DNA from 3 places in the Paenibacillus sp. PK1-4R genome. Region 1 is predicted to be linked to each of the others. Evidence: predicted binding sites of a transcription regulator. Region 1 holds the regulator's gene; each other region holds the start of a gene.
What was found. Region 1 encodes NrdR, which represses ribonucleotide reductase genes. Its sites were predicted from a motif close to AACACNATATATNGTGTT; they were not measured.
Positions count from the first base shown of each region.

Region 1 (3,286 bases):
CAACGATATAAATTTCGCCTACACATACGATCTTTTCAACGGCACGACGTCCACAACGTTCTCACCCGGCACCGCAATGACGCGTGCAATGTTCGTGCAGGTACTGGCCAATCTTGAGAACGTAAACCTCTCCAGCTATACGAGTTCCCGCTTTAGCGACGTGACGGACGGACAGTGGTACACGGCGGCAGCCGAGTGGGCGGCCGAAAAAGGCATAGTCAACGGTACAAACGCAGACCTGTTTGACCCCAATTCACCGATGACGCGCGAGCAGATGCTGGTGATACTGTACAACTACATGAAGTACAAGGGCTATGAGATACCTCAAAGACACTCTAAGTCCTTCACGGACGAGAGTGAAATTAGTTCCTGGGCGTTGGAGGCCGTTCAGGCACTGCGGGACATCGGCATTGTATTAGGCAAGCCGGACAACTTTTTTGCTCCCAAAACCACCGCCACCCGCGCCGAAGTAGCCACGATCTTTGTAAGGTTCGTCGAATATCTGGCTAAGTGAAAGCGTATACATAAAAATACAAACCCCTCCGGTTGGACAATATCCAGCCGGAAGGGTCTCCTTGTTTTCAAACTGTACTTTTTTGACAACTCTACGATCAGGACTTTAAACCCTCGATTTTTGCATCTAGAATATTCGTCCCCAAGCTCGACCCCAAGTCCAAAATTCTACTTCATTAATAAATGTTCTGATTTATTTCACCACAAAAAAACGCCATCGCAATAATGTGATGGCGTTCTTGATTATGGAGCCTAGGGGGATCGAACCCCTGACCTCATCGCTGCCAGCGATGCGCTCTCCCAGCTGAGCTAAGGCCCCAGGATATGAAATAGATAACTTGTCCAACACTGCTACGTTCCACAGGCGACTCCTATATCATATAAAATCCAGCTTTCGCTGTCAATCACTTTTTCATGATCCAAAGTGTTTGGAGAAGAACAACCGATTTCACTGGCACATACGGACTGGAACTCCAGACTGCTCTTCTCCCTTTACCCACTTCACTAATCCTCCAGATCGTCTTTGGACAACAGGGATTTCAGTTCTTTCATGAACATATTGATATCTTTGAACTGGCGATATACCGATGCAAAACGGACATACGCCACTTCATCGACTGGAAACAACTGTTCCATCAATAACTCACCAATCTGGCGACTCTCCACTTCAGCATCAGCTGTATTACGCAGAGATTTCTCCACTTCAGATACCATCATCTCCAAGGTCTCTACTGAGACTGGACGTTTCTCACAGGCACGAATAAGCCCGCGAAGGATCTTGTCCCGGCTGAACTCTTCACGACTGCCATCTTTCTTAATGACAATCAGTGGAGTCTCCTCAATCATCTCAAACGTTGTAAATCTTCGGGCACACTGCTCACACTCACGGCGACGACGAATGGATTTTGCTTCGTTGGCCGGACGCGAATCAAGCACTTTGGTACCCATATAACCGCAATAAGGACACTTCAAATCAGATCACTTCCCACGTTTTACTTTTTACCACATATTCCCTGTACTGATTTTGTAATGAAAAACGCATTGCCGACACATAATACTTTTACCAACCCGCGAGGAGGTGAACAGCAATGGCACAAAGCAACGGTAACTCCAACAACCTGGTGGTAACTAGAGCTTCCGCAGCCCTCGAACAACTGAAATACGAAGTTGCTCAAGAACTCGGAATCAGCATCCCACAAGACGGATACCAAGGTAACATGACTTCTTACGAGAACGGTTCGATCGGTGGATACATCACGAAGCGTCTGGTAACAATTGCAGAACAGCAATTGGCAGGTCAATACCAATAATATCTGCATCGTAATACGCTACAAGAGGAGCATGGAGCGGCCGGTGAATAACCGGCCTGCTCTGTGCTTCTACTTATATACTTAGAACGTATTATAGATCTTTACATACTGATTATAATAGTAAATGACTCTTTGTACATAGTGACGCGTTTCACCAAACGGAATATCTTTCACCGTATCGAACGAGCCATCCCATACACCATCTCTAAGCCAACTGTTCACTTTGCCTGGACCCGCATTATAGGCAGCGATCATAACTGCTTCATTGCCATCGAATTGATCGGACAGATTTCGCAGATACCATGTACCTAACTGAATATTGCGTTCAGGCTCGTGCTTTAATTCCTCCAGCGAAGTGTCGGGAATTTTGGCTTGTTCCAGTATCCAGTTGGCCGTGTCTGGCATCAGTTGCATGAGCCCAATGGCTCCTCGTTTGGATTCCTTGCTTGTCTTAAAATTGGTCTCCACCTTGATAATGGAAGCAATCAGAAACGGATCAACCTCATAGCTCTGAGATTGGGTACGAATCTCTTCCTTATAATGAATGGGATAGAACCATGCCATCCAGTTAGTATTCAGAAATAATACCAGTACAAAGGACACAAACATCAACAGCAGTACACGTTTCTTGCGTAATACTCTCATAACAAACCCTTACGCTGTAGAAATGAGTCAATTTGCTGCTCCGTCGCAGACCATAAGCCGCTGTTATCAATGACAATGTCTGCCAGCTGTTTTTTGCGCTCAATATCCATCTGAACATTCATTCGTGCCTCAGCCTGTGCTGCAGTCATTCCATCCCGACTCATCAAGCGATCTCGTTGGATCGACCTTGGAACATATACAACCATGACTTCCTCGAAACCATCTTCCAGACCTGATTCATAGAGCAAAGGAATATCTGACACCACAAGTTTATCCGGATGTTGCAATTCGTATGCAGCAGCCCGTTCACGCATCTCTCTTCGAATCGCCGGATGTGTAATAGCCTCCAGTGCCTTTCGTTCCTCGGGTTGTTGAAAAACAATGCTTCCGAGCTTTTTTCGATCCAGTGTTCCATCCTCGTTCAGTATGGCTTGTCCAAACCGCTTAACAGCGGCGGCCAACACGGGATGCCCGGGCATCATAACTTCCCGGGCAATAACGTCTGCATCGATGAGCAACGCTCCCTTACTGGCGAGATAGGCGGAAACACTGCTTTTGCCTGTCGCGATCCCGCCGGTTAAGCCTATATTCATCGTTTCACCTCATAACAGCTTCATTATTCCCATAATCATTAACAATAGTGCTGGCAATACAGACAGTCTTCGCATCCAGCGCAGAGCTGAGAATCGTAGGCCAACCTTCATGCCGAGTGACAGAAACGCCCCACTAAACAGTGCAATAATGAGTGCTGTCCATAGTGTAGGGAATCCCAGAAGTGCCGCTCCCAATCCTGCTCCAAACGCATCCAGAGACAGGGC
Region 1 covers NZ_CP126535.1:2,181,369-2,184,654, reverse strand. Annotated here, with positions in the region: gene QNO02_RS09580 (S-layer homology domain-containing protein) at 1-514, shown strand, start outside; tRNA gene QNO02_RS09575 (tRNA-Ala) at 760-832, opposite strand; gene nrdR (transcriptional regulator NrdR) at 1,018-1,485, opposite strand; gene QNO02_RS09565 (alpha/beta-type small acid-soluble spore protein) at 1,602-1,823, shown strand; gene QNO02_RS09560 (lytic transglycosylase domain-containing protein) at 1,905-2,468, opposite strand; gene coaE (dephospho-CoA kinase) at 2,465-3,061, opposite strand; gene QNO02_RS09550 (manganese efflux pump) at 3,071-3,286, opposite strand, start outside.

Region 2 (3,286 bases), 160 kb from region 1:
TTGATAGTTGGTTGTTTTCTTGTTTTTGAGCTTATGTGCCTCGTCAATAATAATCATGTCGTAATCAGTATTCAGCAGCATATCTTTATGCGGGTCCCGTTTGGCTGTATCCATGGAAGCAACAACCACTTCATTCTGCCAGGAATAGGCCTTTTTCTGGGCAATCGCAGGGATGCCAAATTTCGAATTCAACTCCCGTACCCATTGCAGCACAAGAGATGCTGGCACGAGAATGAGTACCTTGGATACGAGACCTCGAACCATATATTCTTTCAGAATGAGACCGGCTTCAATGGTTTTGCCAAGACCCACCTCATCGGCGAGAATGGCCCGGCCTGACATTTCAAATAATACTCTGCGTGCAGTGTCCATCTGGTGAGGAAGTGGAGTAAGGCCTTGTAGATGTTTCAAACACTGGATCTCGTCAAAATTGGGAATCAGGTTGGTCTCTTCGGCTTGAATGCCCAGTTGGAAGAGTCGATAATCCCCCCAAGGACCTCCTTTATCCAGTCGTGATTCTAATTGATTAATCCAGCTTCGATCAAATTCCAACGGAACGGGCAGTTCGGCTACTGGTTGATTCATGTGGTGCGGGTTTTTCCGGTTCATTGTGCTTCCTCCCCTGCCATACGTGATGACGTTTTATTCGTAGGTAATAGTATGGACGAATGAGAGTCAGTTCATAACTATACAAGTTGAACTACAGTTTATTTGCACGAACACTACGATGACAGAACAACCTTCCAATCGCTGTTATCCCCAGATTTCTTTGATTCCCTTTTCTGGAGGGGAAATCCGGGGATAGCGTATGCTTTCGATGCAGCTTTCTTTCAGAAAGCTTTTAGGCGAACGCTTCGCTTTTTCAGGTTTTTTCTGTCCTCTCCGTTGACGTGCAAATGATTAGTTTAACTTATATTGAACCCAGAAATTTAGTGAAGGCACATGTTTTTTCTGTGCCAAAAAATTCACAGATGTCGTATTCATGCGTATGAGGGTGTGTGAAGAAGCTTGTCCGAGTATGGGGAGTCTATGAAGATGGACTATGATAAAAGTCGCATGGAAAATCAATATATGGTGTAATATACTGGTTTTGTATCACTATATGTGGTGTTTTATCATAGTTTACTCTTATAGTGAAAATGGAGCTTTATACCGGGGAGGTTGAATGTAGCGATGAAATCAAACCAACGATCGCATCAATTAGAAGGACTTAGCGAAAAAATATTTCTGGACCGATACGCCTGGAAGGACGCTGATTCGAATCATGCCAAGGTCGGAGATGTGGTATTGGTATTAACGAAGGATGATCCCAAGTTCCCAACCAAGGAAGTGGGCGAAATCATAGAACGACAGGGCCAGCTTGTACAAGTAAGGACTCGAAGCGGAGAGATCCTCGAGACAAACGTGGAGAAACTGACACTTAATATAGAAAAAACACCGGAAGAGATGTGGGACCGTCTTGCCAAAGCGATGGCTTCTGTCGAATCCACAGCGGATCAGCGGGCAACGTGGGAGTCCAAGTTCCGCTCCGTATTGGAAGATTGGAAGTTAGTACCCGGAGGCCGCATTGCTGCGGGCGCGGGGGCAAGCGATGAGCTGACACTTTTCAATTGTTATGTCATTCCGTCTCCGCAGGACAGTCGGGGTGGCATCATGAAGACCTTGACCGAGATGACGGAAATTATGGCACGTGGGGGAGGCGTTGGGATTAATTTGTCCTCTTTGCGTCCTCGCCGAGCGGTGGTCAAAGGGGTCAACGGATCATCCAGCGGTTCCGTATCGTGGGGCGGACTATTCAGTTATACGACGGGACTGATTGAACAGGGCGGAAGCCGCCGGGGTGCGCTTATGCTGATGATGAATGACTGGCATCCGGATGTGCTTGATTTTATTACCGTGAAACAAACGATGGGGCAGGTGACCAATGCCAATCTGTCGGTATGTGTGAGCAACGCATTTATGGAGGCTGTCAAGCAGGACGGAGATTGGGATTTGGTTTTCCCCGATACGAACGATCCGGACTACGACACCGAGTGGAACGGGGATATGCAGCAATGGAAAGCCGCAGGTCATTCGGTGGTGCACTATCGTACACTGAAGGCTCGCGAAATCTGGCATACCATTATTGAATCAGCCTGGAAATCGGCAGAGCCCGGTGTGGTATTCATGGAGTACTATAACCAGATGTCCAACAGCTGGTATTTCAATCCGATCATCTGTACTAATCCTTGCGCGGAACAGGGTCTGCCTGCCTGGGGTGTATGTAATCTGTCAGCAATCAATTTGTCCAAATTCTACGATGAAACAAATCATGATGTGGCATGGGATGAACTGGCGGAAACCACTCGCATCTCGGCTAGATTTTTGGACAATGTCATCGATGCAACACCATATCATTTTGAGGAAAATAGATTGAATCAGCAGCGTGAACGCCGGGTTGGACTTGGCACAATGGGACTGGCAGAGCTGATGATTAAGCTGCGTATACGATATGGCAGTCCTGAATCTCTTGTTTTTCTGGATAAACTGTATGGGTTCATGGCAAAGGAGGCCTACCTGGCATCGGCAGAGATTGCAGCAGAGAAGGGTGCTTTCCCAGCATTTGAAGCTGAACCGTACTTACAGAGTGGATTTATGAAAAACATGGTTGCGACCTATCCTGAAGTGGGAGAGGCCATTCGTAAACAGGGCATTCGAAATGTCACACTGATCACACAGGCGCCAACGGGCAGTACAGGTACGATGGTGGGCACATCAACAGGTATTGAGCCGTATTTTGCCTTCAAGTATTTCCGTCAAAGCCGTCTAGGTTATGATGAACAGTTCGTACCGATTGCACAAGATTGGCTGGATGAACATCCAGGTGAATTTTTACCAGATTATTATGTGACGGCGATGGATCTGTCGGCTGAGAATCATATTCGGGTGCAGGCTGCGATCCAGCAATGGGTGGATAGTTCGATCTCGAAGACGGCCAACTGTCCGGCTGATTTTACAGTGGAGGATACGGCTGAGCTGTACGAACTGGCCTTCGACCTAGGCTGCAAGGGAGTAACGATATACCGCGACGGCAGCAGGGATGTGCAGGTGTTATCCACGTCGAAGAAGGAAGCGACCCAGGCTGAAGATCAGAACACGGCAGAAGCTGAAGAGAAGACAGTCGTATCTGCCATAGAAAACCCGAATAATGCTGAAGTGCAGGCAAGTGATGGGACTTCCAATAGCCAGGACGGTGTTAGTACGCATTCTTCCGAGCAAACCCCTTCCTCTTCTACACTGCTGGATA
Region 2 covers NZ_CP126535.1:2,336,599-2,339,884, forward strand. Annotated here, with positions in the region: gene QNO02_RS10280 (DEAD/DEAH box helicase) at 1-609, opposite strand, end outside; gene QNO02_RS10285 (adenosylcobalamin-dependent ribonucleoside-diphosphate reductase) at 1,174-3,286, shown strand, end outside.
Region 2: QNO02_RS10285 (adenosylcobalamin-dependent ribonucleoside-diphosphate reductase) is a predicted target of NrdR. The motif match lies at 1,095-1,112, and genes of this name have one in related genera.

Region 3 (3,286 bases), 2.7 Mb from region 1:
TGGCCCGAACGTTTCCGTCAAGCTCCACATAGGAGATTGCACCCGCGTTACATAAAGTGTGGAACGGGGCCTCCAGTTCAATCTTCCGATAAGCTGGAAGAGTGTGGTATACCGGGATATGGAATGAGTTCGTATAATACTCACGATCATTAACCCCGGCAATGAGGCCGTATCGTTCTCTGTCGATCTTCGTGAATTTGCCGGACAAGCCTTCGGCAGGTGTGGCAAACAGGGTGATATTCAGGTTATGCTGCTCGCTCATCCGGTCACAGAACTCTCTCATGGTCCGAATAATGTTGAGCGCTTCGTGGTGTACATGTGGGTCCTGCCCATGATGGCGCCCATAGAGAGCTGTCATACATTCCGCAAGACCGATAAAACCAAGAGATAATGTTCCATGTTTTAATAGATCGGCAACCGGCTCGTTCGGGCCAAGCTGTTCTCCACCTTCCCATACACCCTCCCGCATCATGAAGTCCGATGCTTTGGCAGGCTGTGCTGTCTGAATTCGGTAGCGATGCAGCAGGCCGGAAGTGGCATTATGCATAACCGACTCCAAAGCAGTGTAGAATCCCGCACGGTCAGCGACAGCTCTGGCACCTTGGCAGATGCCAAACCGGATGCCGAGTTTCACGAGGTTAATGGTGTTGAAGGACAGATTACCTTTGCCACTTTGACGATTGCGACCAAACCGGTCAGCCAGTGTACGTGTGCGGCATCCCATAGTTGCAATGATCGTATCCGGATCTTCCGGATGATAGAAAGGCAGATTGAACGAAGCATCAACATTGACAAAGTTGGGATACATCCGCCGGGATGAACAGGTGACTGCGAGGCGGAACAAATCATAGTTCGGCTCTCCATGAGCCTGATTGATCCCCTGTTTACATTGGAAAATATGTTGAGGGAACACGGGAGTCTCCCCGTTGCCCAGGCCACGGATGGTTGCTTCGAGCAATGAACGCGATACCAACCTTCCTTCCGCTGAAGTACATAATCCATAGTTCAGTGAAGTGAATGGAATCTGACCACCTGCCCGGCTGCTCATTGTATTCAAGTTATGAATCAGTGATTCAGCAGCTTGTCCTGTCTCCAGCTCAGTCTCTTCATAGGCGAAGGCATATGCGCGCGGGCACTGATTTTTCGCTTCGATGCTGTCCAGATAAAGCTGTTCATCCTCAAGCAGGGCATGCTCACCAAAGAGGCGTTGCCCTTTGCGATAATGTTTGCGGAACGATCGCTGTACATAAGGGGCCAAATCCCAGTCAATCTTATTGGCCGATACACCGCCATATTGACTGTTCTGCTGGGATTGGAAGATGATCGCAACCAGGGCCATTGCAGACATGATCGTCTGAGGTGTGCGAACCGATCCGTTGCCTGTATTGAAACCCGCAGCAAGGAGACGGTCAAACGGGATAAAGATGCAGTTGGTCGTTCCAAGTGCATACTGATCCAGATCGTGTACATACAGATCCCCATTCTCCACAGCTTGGGCAAGCTCTTCCGGCAACACATGACGCAGAGCATGCCACTTGGCGGTCTCCGAACCGAGCCTGCTCATCTTGCCGCTGAAGGAGTCCCCGTTCAGATTTGCATTTTCCCTCAGCGTATCGGCGTCTTCTGCGCCAATAATGCGTCTTCCCAGGTCGGATAATAGATCGGATGCCGGTGGAGTGGCATACTCAAGCATGTTCATGTAAGGTTCCTCCTAAAATGATTTGGTTATCATTTAATTCACGTTAAATACTATATGTAGATTCGTATTATCCATTTATAAACTATATGTGGTTTTTTGGGTGTGATAATGGTCACACAACGTAGTGGGCAAAGTGGACTTTCCTTTAATTGCTGCGGATAAAGGTTTCCAAAGTCTGAGTAGAAGCGTATAATTTCTAGTTATCTTGCAAGGATAATATTCGAAGTTGGACAAGATGGACTTTAATCAAGCTGAAAAGGCGATTTGCAGTACATTTTCAGTCTTTAACTATCAGTTCAAGACCTGCTTTTGTCCGAAAACGGGCTATCGGCAGGCAGTATGATTCTCTTTTACTTCTACGGTGTTAATCATATAAGTATAGATTGTGACAGCTATTCGGATTCTTGATGAGCCCTTGTACGTGATTAACATTCTGATATACAGATTAGAAAGTGCAGCTAAGACAAAAGGGGTGGATCATGGGGACGGCAGAAGGCATTACGAGAGGCTTCTATGAAGATATAAAGGAAGCTGCGGCCCATATCGTAGACGTATTAAGCGGTATATTGAAGGTCAATACCATCTTTATTGCCACGAATGACGGTGTGACCAATGTCATTTTGGAGGCCTTTAATCGTACGGAAGAGTTAGTTGTTAAAGGCAGTACACTTCCTTTTACGGATTCATATTGCAGCCTGGTATTAAGAGACAACGGTAGTGTTCTTACGATCCCGGATACATGTGAACATCCGATGACACGATCCATGGGCGTTACGAGCGGACTTGGCAATCGCTTCTTCGTGGGCGTGCCTATTATGAGAAGATCGGGCGAAACATTTGGTACCATATGTCTAATGGATGATCCTGGTTATGTGATCAGCGAAACCGATATGAAGACACTGAAGGCGATGGCTGTATTCCTGGGCTATGTTGTCGATTTGGAAAGCACGTTGCATGTTCAGGAGCGGAAATTGAGTGATTCGGAACAAATGCAAGAACAGCTCCAGGCAGAGAAAGAACGTGCCGAATCTGAGGCCATGACCAAAACACAGATGTTGAAATTGATGAGTCACGAGATTCGCAATCCCTTGAATGGTATTTTGGGACTGACAGATCTGATGCGCACACCGGATATGCCAGAGGAGCAGTCCGAATATGTGAACATGATTGAGACAAGCGGCAATATTCTGCTTTCCTTGCTGAATAATATGATGAATTTCAACATTAATGAAGCAGGTAAAACGGTTATACATGATGATCCGTTTGATCTGGTAGGCACCATTGAGAATACCGTGTATCTCTATGCCGGCATTGCGACGGGCAAGAACATTGAGCTGGGATTAAATCTTGAACTGAATGTATCACAAGTGTTCGTTGGTGATGAAGTCAAGATCGGACAGTTGCTTGCACACGTCATTCAGTATGCTCTCGATTCAACGCGTGAAGGTTCCGTTCTGATCACAGCAGTGGTGAACGGAGAAGAATTGGAGGAGACCGGTACACTTCAGCTCAAGGTGAAGTACACGGGTCAGATGTTATCGGAGAAGAAGACACAAACCTTTAACAGCCAAGATGAAAATTTGAATA
Region 3 covers NZ_CP126535.1:6,472,494-6,475,779, reverse strand. Annotated here, with positions in the region: gene QNO02_RS28105 (anaerobic ribonucleoside triphosphate reductase) at 1-1,699, opposite strand, end outside; gene QNO02_RS28100 (ATP-binding response regulator) at 2,179-3,286, shown strand, end outside.
Region 3: QNO02_RS28105 (anaerobic ribonucleoside triphosphate reductase) is a predicted target of NrdR. The motif match lies at 1,746-1,763, and genes of this name have one in related genera.